2 regions of the Kribbella sp. NPDC002412 genome follow, and region 1 is predicted to be linked to the other one. Evidence: predicted binding sites of a transcription regulator. Region 1 holds the regulator's gene; the other holds the start of a gene.
What was found. The regulator HrcA, encoded in region 1, represses chaperone genes, less so after heat shock. The targets are predictions, from matches to a motif close to TTGGCACTCGNNNNNNNCGAGTGCCAA.
Positions count from the first base shown of each region.

Region 2: a site for HrcA is predicted at 2,229-2,255, ahead of groES (co-chaperone GroES). Genes of this name have one in related genera too.

Region 1 covers NZ_JBSFBL010000020.1:91,842-97,271, forward strand. Annotated here, with positions in the region: gene ACWCOV_RS18250 (16S rRNA (uracil(1498)-N(3))-methyltransferase) at 1-140, opposite strand, end outside; gene dnaJ (molecular chaperone DnaJ) at 144-1,286, opposite strand; gene hrcA (heat-inducible transcriptional repressor HrcA) at 1,311-2,333, opposite strand; gene ACWCOV_RS18265 (Gfo/Idh/MocA family protein) at 2,440-3,543, opposite strand; gene ACWCOV_RS18270 (ThuA domain-containing protein) at 3,528-4,169, opposite strand; gene ACWCOV_RS18275 (EF-Tu/IF-2/RF-3 family GTPase) at 4,309-4,659, shown strand; gene ACWCOV_RS18280 (MBL fold metallo-hydrolase) at 4,670-5,430, shown strand, end outside.
Region 2 covers NZ_JBSFBL010000013.1:22-5,451, forward strand. Annotated here, with positions in the region: gene groL (chaperonin GroEL) at 54-1,673, opposite strand; gene groES (co-chaperone GroES) at 1,800-2,096, opposite strand; gene ACWCOV_RS12995 (peptidoglycan-binding domain-containing protein) at 2,422-3,015, shown strand; gene ACWCOV_RS13000 (class I SAM-dependent methyltransferase) at 3,025-4,194, shown strand; gene ACWCOV_RS13005 (alpha/beta hydrolase) at 4,224-4,979, shown strand; gene ACWCOV_RS13010 (alpha/beta hydrolase) at 5,205-5,430, opposite strand, start outside.

The sequences.
Region 1 (5,430 bases):
CAGGCCCCGCGCCCGTCGGTCAACCGGATGCGTTCCCCCGGCGCGATCCGCCGTACCACCGCAGCATGCCGGCCCTCCGGACCGTCGAGCGCGAGCTCGTCACCAGCCAGTTCCGCGCAGAAGAAGACTGCGACGCCCATCTCCTAGTGGGCGCCGAAGGCGTCGCGCAGGCGGCCGAAGACACTCTTGTGGGTGGCTTGGACCTGGCCCTGGGGGCGCTCCTCGCCGCGGATCCCGGCCAACTGCCGGAGCAGGTCGGCCTGCGAGTCGTCGAGCTTGGTCGGGGTCTCGACCACGATCTGGACGATCAGGTCACCACGGCCGGCGTGCCGCAGCCGCGGGACACCACGGGCCGTCAGCGTCATCGCCGTACCGGACTGGGTGCCGGGGCGGATCTCCAGCGGGGTCGTCTCGCCCTCCAGCGTCGGCAGGTCGATCGTCGTCCCGAGCGCGGCCGCCGTCATCGGCAGCGTGACCGTGCAGTGCAGGTCGTCGCCGTTGCGGGTGAAGATGTCGTGCGGCTCGACCTCGATCTCGACGTACAGGTCGCCGGCCGGGCCGCCGCCGGGACCGACCTCGCCCTGGCCGGACAGCTGCACCCGGGTGCCGGTGTCGACGCCGCCGGGGATCTTCACGGTGACGGTCCGGCGGGACCGGACCCGGCCGTCGCCGGAGCACTCGACACACGGGTTCGGGATGATCGTGCCGAAGCCGCGGCAGTTCGGGCACGGCCGCATCGTCCGCACCTCGCCGAGGAACGACCGCTGGGTGTGGGTCACCTCGCCGCGGCCGTGGCAGATGTCGCAGGTGACCGGCTCGGAGCCGGCCGCCGCGCCGGAGCCCGAACAGGTCGGGCACAGCACCGCGGTGTCCACCTTCAGCTCCCGGGTGGTGCCGAACGCGGCCTCGCCGAGGTCGATCCGCAGCGGGATCAGCGCGTCCTGGCCGCGCCGGGTCCGCGGCCGCGGCCCGCGGGTCGCCCCGCCGGTCTGGCCGAAGAAGGCGTCCATGATGTCGGTGAAGGTGAAGGCCTGGCCGAAGCCGCCCGGCCCGCCACCCGCGCCGGCGGCCGCGAACGGGTCACCGCCGAGATCGTGCATCTGCCGCTTCTGCGGGTCGCTCAGCACCTGGAAGGCGCGGCCGATCTCCTGGAACTTGTGGTGCGCGTCCTCGGAGTCGTTCACGTCCGGGTGGTACTGGCGGGCCAGCTTGCGGTACGCCTTCTTGATCTCGTCCGGTGTCGCGTCGCGGCTGACACCCAGGACGGCGTAGTAATCGGTGCTCATACTCCAGACCAGGGGTTGTATTCGTTAGGAGTCGGCCAGGATCTGGCTGACGTAGCGCGCGACGGCCCGGACAGCGCCCATCGTGCTCGGATAGTCCATATGGGTCGGGCCGACGATGCCGAGCGTGGCCAGCGCCTCCGACTTGGACCCGTACGTGGTCGCGACCACCGAGGTGGTGGCCAGTTCCTCGAACGGGTTCTCGTGCCCGATGCGGACCGTCAGGGTCTGCGGGTTGGTCGCCTCACCGAGCAGCTTGAGCAGAATGACGTGCTCCTCCAGCGCCTCCAGCACCGGCTTCACGTTGCGCTCGAAGTCGTCGCCGTACCGGGTCAGGTTGGCGGCGCCGCCGACCGCGATCCGCTGCTCGACGACCTCGTCGGTGAACGCCTCCAGCAGCGTGGTGACGATCGACGCGACCAGCGAGCGGTCGGCCGGGGCGAACAGCTCGGGTACGGCGGCCAGCGACGTGGTCGCCTCCGTCAGCCGCTGCCCGGCGAGGACCGTGTTGAGCCGCGACCGCAGGTCCGCGATCAGCTGCTCGTCGACGTCGTTCGGGTGCTCGACGATCCGTTGCTCGACCCGGCCGGTGCTGGTGATCAGCACCAGCAGCAGCCGGCGCGGGCTCATCGTGACGACCTCGATGTGCCGGACGCTCGACCGGTTCAGCGACGGGTACTGCACGATCGCGACCTGGCGGGTGATCTGGGCGAGCAGCCGCACGGTCCGGCGGACGACGTCGTCCAGGTCGATCGCTCCGGCCAGGAAGGAGGTGATCGCCTTCTTCTCGGCCGGGGACAGCGTCTTGACCGTGCTCAGCTTGTCCACGAACAGCCGGTATCCCGCGTCGGTCGGGATCCGGCCGGCGCTGGTGTGCGGCTGGGTGATGTACCCCTCCTCCTCCAGCGCGGCCATGTCGTTACGCACGGTGGCCGGCGACACTCCGAGGTTGTGCCGGTCCACCAGCGTCTTCGAGCCGACCGGCTCGTGGGTCGCCACGTAGTCCTCGACGATGGCGCGGAGAACATCCAGCTTGCGTTCGTCCAGCACGCGCACCACCCTCTCTCAGCGTCGACCCTTGGCACTCAGCTCATTCGAGTGCCAGTCTACCGAGCCGTAGTAGCCGCCAGTGCCAGCTTGCGGCGTGGGGCGGGTCTCACGCGACTTCGGGCGATGCCCCCAACGGTACGGCGGCCGGGCGGGCGACCGTACTCGCGACATCGACAGGCTGGTCCTGCGCGGCCGCCTCGAGCACCGACTCGAGGACGTCGAGCACGTGGTAGGCCAGCGCGCCGTCGGCCCGGTGCGGCTCACCGTTGCGGATCGCCCGGGCCATGTCCGCGACCCCGACCCCACGGCCGGCTCCGGCGTACCCACCGGCGACGGGGAGCTCGATCCAGTCACGGTTCGTGGCGGTGGCGATCTCGACCTTGCCGTCGAAGCCGTTCGGGTCCGGCACCGACAGGCTGCCCTCGGTCCCGTGCACCTCGATCCGCGGCGACCGCGCGGCCCACACGTCGAACGACATCAGCAGCGTGGTCAGCGCACCCGACTCGTGCTCGAGTACGCCGGTCACGTGCGTCGGCACCTGGACCGGGAAGGTCGTGCCGGCGCGCGGACCGGTGTGGATCTTCCGCTCCTGCTGCGACTGGCCGGCGCGTGCGACCACCCGCCGTACCGGACCGAGCAGGGTGACCAGGCTGGTCACGTAGTACGGGCCCATGTCGAGCACCGGGCCGCCGCCGGGCTGGTAGTAGAACTCCGGCGCCGGGTGCCACAGCTCGTGGCCGGGCGTGACGAAGGACGCGGTCGCAGCGGTCGGCACACCGATGTCGCCGCGGTCGATCGCGGCACGGGCGGTTTGGGTGCCGGTGCCGAGCACGGTGTCGGGTGCGCAGCCGACGCGCAGGTTGTTGGCGGCGGCGTACTTCAGCAGCGGCTCGGCCTCGGCGCGGTCGACGGCCAGCGGCTTCTCGCCGTACACGTGCTTGCCGGCTTCCATCGCGGCCTGGTGCACCGCCGCGTGCGCGGCCGGGATGGTCAGGTTGAGCACGATGTCGACGTCGTCCGCGGCGTACAGGTCGCCGGACGACAGGGCGCGGATGCCCGGGTTCTTGTCGGCGATCGCCTGGGCGCGGCTGACGTCGAGGTCGGCCACCGCGACCACCTCGACGCCGGGCAGCTTGTCCAGGTGGTCCAGGTACGTGCCGGAGATGACCCCGGTGCCGACGATGCCGACGCGCGTCACTTGCTCGCCCACAGCAGCCCCCGCTCGATGATGGTCCGGACCTCGGGCACCTCGAGGTCGTCCAGCTTGTGGCCGACGGTGCAGACGAACACCTTGCCCGCACCCCAGGTCCTGGTCCAGACGGCCGGCATCACGGCGCCCTCGATCCACGGGTAGTCCGGGTGCGAGCGGAACGTGGTGGTGGCCAGCACGGTGTTCGTCGGGTCGTAGTGCACGTAGTACTGCTCGGTGTGCACGTCGAAGTGCGTGATGCCCTCGACGATCGGGTGCTCGGCGACGATGTCGACCCGGTAGTCGGTGAACCCGTGCGGGTGCGAGATGAACTGGCCGCCGGTGATGAAGCTGTAGTCGGCGTTGTTCCGGAACGAGTCGCAGATCCCGCCGTGCCAGCCGGCGAACCCGGTGCCCTTGCGGATCGCCGCGTCCAGGCCCTTGAAGTGCTCGGGCTCGATCTGGCTCATCGTGACGCACTGCAGGACCAGGTCGGTGCCGTCCAGGTCGAGGTAGCTCTCGGTCGTGTCGGAGACGGTCACCTCGTACCCGTTCTCACGCAGGTGGGGAATGAACAGGTCGGTCGCCTCGACCGGGGAGTGTCCTTCCCACCCGCCCCGGACCACCAGTGCACGTCGTGTCGTCACGCCGTCCGCCCTTCGAAAGTTTCGGTTCCAGGCTCGGAAAGATTGCGGAATCGCCACCGCGACACTAAGCGCCACCCGACCGGCCTTCAAGTGCGATTCCGTCCCGTGGATAGGGCTTCCCCGCGTCTAGGGTCGGTGTATGGGATGGAAGTTCTGGAAGCGCGACCGCGAGCCGCCGGCGAACACCTCCCCCGGGACGCGGCCGCAGGACCGTGTGCCGCCGGGCGCGTTCGAGCTGACCGTCGAGGATGTGTTCTCGATCACCGGCCGCGGGACGATCGTCACCGGCCGGGTGATCGCCGGCACGGTCGCGGTCGGCGACCAGGTGCTGCTCAGCCGCGCGGGTTCGCCGCTGCTGCAGACCGAGGTGACCGGTCTGGAGATGTTCCGCAAGACGGTGCAGGTCGCGAACGCCGGCGACAACGTCGGCCTGCTGCTCCGCGGCGTCGAGCGGGAGCAGGTGGTCAGGGGCGATGTGCTGAGCAAGTAACCTCGGCCTCATGAGTACGTGGACCGAGGTCGGGGATCGTTGCTGGGTCCGCCGGTACGACGAGTGGGACCTCAACGTCGGCCTGGTCGTCGGCGCGGACGGCGCCCTGGTGGTCGACACCCGCGCGACCGCCGAGCAGGCGTCCGAGCTGCTCGGCCACATCCGCGAGCTCACCGACGCGCCGGTCCGCTGGGTGGTGAACACCCACGCCCACTTCGACCACGTGGTCGGCAACAGCGTCTTCACCGACGCCACCGTCTACCTGCACGAGAACGCGGCCGCCGAGGAGAACCTCGCCGGTACGACGTTCGCCGTCGCGAAGGTGATCGACCTCGGCGACCGCCGGGTCGAGCTGCTGCACCTCGGCAACGCGCACACGTCCGGCGACACGGTGGTCGTCGTACCGGATGCCGACGTGTACTTCGTCGGCGACCTGGTCGAGGAGTCGGCGCCGCCGTCGTACGGCACGGACTCCTTCCCGCTCGAGTGGCCGGACACGATCGACCGGGTGATCGGCATGCTGTCCGGCACCGCGAAGGTCGTCCCGGGACATGGGGCCGTGGTCGACGCCGAGTTCGTCCGCGACCAGGCCGGTGACCTCGGCACGGTCGCCAACACCATCTCCGGCCTGCACCACGCCGGCACGTCGCTGGACGACGCGCTCACGCACACCGACGACTGGCCGTGGCCGCTCGAGCACCTGCAGGACGCGATCAAGCGCGGCTACGAGGCACTGGGCACTCCGCGCAGGCCAACACTCCCCTTGCTCGG
Region 2 (5,430 bases), on a different contig from region 1:
TGGCCTCGCTCGCCCCGACCCGGCTCTTCGCCAGGCTGTTGTTCGACCTGAGGTCAGTGACCGTGGCCGTGGCCGTGGCCCGCCGCGGCGGGCTCCTCTTCCTCGGGCTTGTCGACCACCAGGGTCTCGGTGGTCAGCAGCAGCGCGGCGATCGAGCCGGCGTTGGCGAGCGCGGACCGGGTCACCTTGACCGGGTCCAGCACGCCCTGGGCCAGCAGGTCGCCGTACTCACCGGTGGCGGCGTTGAAGCCGCTGCCGGACTCGAGCTCGGCCACCTTCGACGTCACCACGTAGCCCTCGTAACCGCCGTTCTCGGCGATCCAGCGCAGCGGCTCGACGATCGCCTTGCGGACGATCCGGACACCGGTGGCCTCGTCACCTTCGAGGTCCAGGCTGTTGTCCAGCACGGCAGCCGCGTGCACGAGAGCGGAGCCGCCACCGGCGACGATGCCCTCCTCGATCGCGGCCCGGGTCGCGGACACCGCGTCCTCGATCCGGTGCTTCTTCTCCTTCAGCTCGACCTCGGTGGCCGCGCCGACCTTGATCACGCAGACGCCACCGGCCAGCTTGGCCAGCCGCTCCTGCAGCTTCTCGCGGTCCCAGTCGGAGTCGGTGCGCTCGATCTCGGCCTTGATCTGGTTGACCCGGGCCTCGATCGCGTCGGCCGCGCCGGCGCCCTCGACGACGGTGGTGTTGTCCTTGGTGACGACGATCCGGCGAGCGGTGCCGAGCACCTCCAGCCCGACCTGGTCCAGCTTGAGGCCGACCTCGGGGGCGACCACCTGCGCGCCGGTCAGCGCGGCCAGGTCCTCCAGCATCGCCTTGCGGCGGTCACCGAAGCCCGGCGCCTTGACGGACACCGAGGTGAAGTTGCCGCGGATCTTGTTGACCACCAGGGTGGACAGCGCCTCGGCCTCGACGTCCTCGGCGATGATCAGCAGCGCCTTGCCGGACTGCACGACCTTCTCCAGCAGCGGCAGCAGGTCCGCGATCGCGGAGATCTTGCCCTGGTGGATCAGGATGTACGGGTCCTCCAGCACCGCTTCGCCGGCCTCGGCGTCGGTGATGAAGTACGGCGAGATGTAGCCCTTGTCGAACTGCATGCCCTCGGTGAACTCGAGCTCGGTGCCGAAGGTGTTCGACTCCTCGACGGTGATCACACCGTCCTTGCCGACCTTGTCGAAGGCGTCCGCGATCAGGGCGCCGATCTCGGCGTCCCGGGCGGAGATGGTGGCGACGTGCGCCATGTCGCCCTTGTCGTCCACCGCGCGGGCGGTGTCGACCAGCTTGGCGGAGATGGCCTCGACGGCCGCCTCGATACCGCGCTTCAGGCCCATCGGGTTGGCGCCGGCGGCGACCGCCCGCAGGCCCTCGTGCACCAGCGCCTGCGCCAGCACCGTCGCGGTGGTGGTGCCGTCACCGGCGATGTCGTTGGTCTTGGTGGCGACCTCCTTGGTCAGCTGCGCGCCAAGGTTCTCGAACGGGTCGTCCAGCTCGACCTCACGGGCGACGGTGACACCGTCGTTGGTGATGGTCGGAGCGCCCCACTTCTTGTCCAGCACGACGTAGCGGCCCTTCGGCCCCAGCGTCACCTTCACCGTGTTCGCGAGCTTGTCGACGCCGCGCTCCAGGGCGCGCCGCGCGTTCTCGTCGAACTCGAGGATCTTCGGCATGAAAAATCCAGTCCCTCTCTGAAATTCGCTCTTCGTGACAAGTACGAGCTCGCTGGCCCCAGACCGACTCCGCCCCGGCGCCGGTACGGCACCAGGGCGGTGTCAGTCAGGAACAGCGAGCAGTCGTCACTTGCTGACGACTGCGAGGATGTCGCGGGCGCCCAGGATCAGGTAGTCCTGGCCGTCGTACTTGACCTCGGTGCCGCCGTACTTGGAGTAGATGACCTTGTCGCCGACGGCGACGTCCAGCGGGACGCGGTTGCCGTTGTCGTCGATCCGGCCCGGACCGACGGCGAGGATCTCGCCCTCCTGCGGCTTCTCCTTGGCGGTGTCCGGGATCACCAGACCGGACTTCGTGGTCTGCTCGGCTTCGAGCGGCGCGACGAGGACGCGGTCCTCGAGCGGCTTGATCGTGACCGACACTTGCTGACCTCCACGGTCGATTCGCTTGTCTGTGGTTCTGCGATGGTCGCGCTCCCCTGCCGTCGCGGGGGTCAAGGGCCGGACCGCTGGCACCCTCCACCGGAGAGTGCCAACTCCGAATCTAGGCCGCCTTTAGCACTCGGTCAACTCGAGTGCCAGAATCTCGCCGACGGCGAACCCGGCCCGCCTTTCACAAGGTCAGCCGCAGCGTGATCAAGTCGCTGCGGAATGTGGTCAAGTGCTGGGCCAACCCGGGGTCGCCGTGGGACCGTTCTGTCTGTACGGCGTCCCGGCCGCTCCGGGACCGGGTGCCCGAGGAGAGACCATGGCCCTCAGCTTTCCCTCTCTGCCCAAACTGTCCGGCCGCACTGTCGCGGTCCTGGCCGCGGCCGGAGCGCTCGCGGTCGGCGCCGTCGCCGCAGGCGCCTCGAAGGACCAACCCACCGCAGCGCCCGGTGCGGACGCGCCGGCCGTCGCGCCACCCGAGCAGGCCCCGGCCGCGGACACTGCCAGCACTAGAGCCGCCGCTGCAGCCGCTGCACTGCCGCAGTGCCGGTCAGCCATGCTCGTGCCGGTCAACCGGACCTGGGGCATCCCGATGCCGTCCGTGTACGGCGCCTCCAGCACCTACTGCAACCTCATGTACGGCGACGACCCACACCGCGGCTCCACAGTGTTCGGCGACCCGGACACCGCGATCCGCGTCCTCCAGCGCAACCTGAACTTCTGCTACGGCACCAAGCTCGCCATCGACGGCGTCTACGGCACCAACACCCGCGCAGTGGTCCGGATGGTCCAGCGCAGGCACAAGCTCGTCGCGGACGGCATCTACGGCCCGAAGACCCGCTCGGCCATGAACTGGCGCCTCTACTCCATGTCCACCCGAAGCTGGAGCAGGAGCTGCTCGAGCCCCCTTTAAAGTGACGGGGTGACAGTCACTGGCTTGCTGGACGGCGCCGGCGCTGAGCTGCTTGCCGAGGCGTGCACGAGCTTCCAGCCAGGCCGAGAGCTCCAGCTCGTCGAGAAGCTTCGCCGGCAGTACGACGCCACGCTGGTGAGCGCTGCGGTCACACAGGCCTCGTTACGTCACCGGGCCGCCGCCAAGTTCGGTCCAGACGCGGCCCGGATGTACTTCACGCCAGATGGCCTGGAGCAGGCGACCCGCAGCACTGTCGGCTCGCACAGGGCGCAGCGCATCGCAGGGACACTGCCAGGCAGCAGCGTGGTCGACCTGGGCTGCGGCATCGGCGGCGACCTCATCAGTGCCGCACGCGCCGGCCTGCGGGTCACCGGAGTCGAGCGTGACCCCGCCACCGCTGACGCCGCCCGCGCCAACCTGGCTGCACTCGGGCTGCCGGGCGAGGTGGTCGTCGGAGACGCCGAGTCCTTCGACCTCACGCCGTACGACGTGGTGTTCGCGGACCCGGCGCGGCGGGCGGACGGGCGGCGCGTGTTCGACCACAACGCCTACTCGCCACCGTGGTCCTTCGTCACCGAGCTCCTGAACCGCACGGCGTGCGTGAAGGTCGCGCCGGGCATCCCGCACGACGCCGTACCGGAGGGCGTGGAGGCCGAGTGGATCAGTGACGCCGGTGAGGTGAAGGAGGCAGCACTGTGGTCCGGTCGCCTGTACGCCGGCACTGCGCGCCGGGCGACGCTGCTGCCTACCGGCGCGACCGTCACCGATGCGCCCGAAGCTGGTAGCGGTCCAGCGGGCCAGTACATCTACGAGCCGGACGGCGCTGTGGTGCGCGCCGGCCTGGTGACTGCAGTCGCCGCCGCTGTCGACGGCTGGTTGCTGGATTCGCGGATCGCCTATGTCACGGCTGACAAGCTCGTGCCGACTCCGCTCGCGTCGGCGTACGAGGTGCTGGAAGAGCTGCCGTACAAGGAGAAGGCCCTGCGCTCGTGGGTCCGTAGCCATGACGTCGGCACCCTCGAGATCAAGAAGCGCGGCGTCGACCTCGACCCCGCCCAGCTGCGGAAGAAGCTGGCGCCGAAGGGAACCGCGACCGCGACGCTGATCATCACGCGCATCGGCCGCGACGCGATTGCCTACTCCTGCCGTCGAGTCGCACCCAGCGCGTCGGCCGGTTGACCTGTATAACTGCCGTCTGGGAGGTGGCCATGCTGAACGTCGGTCGGTCCGCGGTCCTCTTCGTCATCCTCGCGTTCGGACTGGCCGGATGCGGGTCCGATCCAGCCGTACCGCCACCGAGCTCGCCGACGACTTCCGCCCCGATCGGGATGATGGCCGCATGCCCGTCCCAGGACGCGAAAGCGTTCACCGCGCCGGTTGCCGGCGGCACCACGGTCAGCGGCGTGCAGTTGGGTGACGCCGGTCGGGCCGTCGTGCTGTCCTACGAGTGGGGCGGATCGCCGTGCGACTGGTCCGGAGTCGCGACCGAGCTCGTCGCCCGCGGCTACCGGGTCGCGCTGTGGGAGTACGGCACCCTCACCGGCTTGGATCGGGTCAAGGAGCTGCAGGCCGTTGTGGACCAGGTCCGGGCCGCCGGCGCGACCGAGGTCGTGCTGGCCGGCGGCTCGATCGGCGGCTGCATCTCCATGATCGGCGGCTCCATGATCACCCCAGCGGTCTCCGGTGTCGCGGTGTTGAGCTGCGCTTCCTGGTACGACGTGGAGCATCGGTTGCCGACCACGCCGCTGGCCGCAAAGCTCCAGGTGCCGTCGCTGTACCTGGCCAGCGACGGCGACAGCCTGCCGGTCGCCGAGGTGCACAAGGACTTCGCCGCCGTCCCTGCCAAGGACAAGAAGCTGGTCGTGGTCAAGGGCTCCACCGCGCACGGCGTCGAGCTACTGGACGAGACCGAGACGGCCGCGAAACCGGCGCTGTTCGCCTTCCTGGACCGGATCACCCGATAGCGCCACGAACTTGCGTCGTGAGTACAGTCGAACATATGATCGATCTTACGTGCGGGCCTTCGGGAGGCTTCCGGTGGGCGAGGTGCTGCGTCTGCTGCTGCAGCCTCCCGGAGGCCCGCCACTAAGCCGTCACGTCGGGGAAGTGATCCGTTCACCTGGGTGGGGCAGGGTCAGGGGCAGAACCGGCCTGCCGCTGGCCGTTCACCTGGGGAGTAAGCGGCGCACTCACCCCAGGTCTCTGCCCGCTGCCGTGCCCTTCCCCGCACTGCAGCGCGCGACGATCGGCAGCCGGAGACGCGCCGCCGCGATCGACCACACCGCGGCCGGCAGTGGAGTCTTCCGACCGTGCTGTGCAAGCAACTCGTCGCCGGTAGCAGCTGGCTGTGCATCGTCGACCGTCGAAATACCAAGGGCCATGGCGGTGAAGTCGGCGACCAGGGTGTTCCAGTCG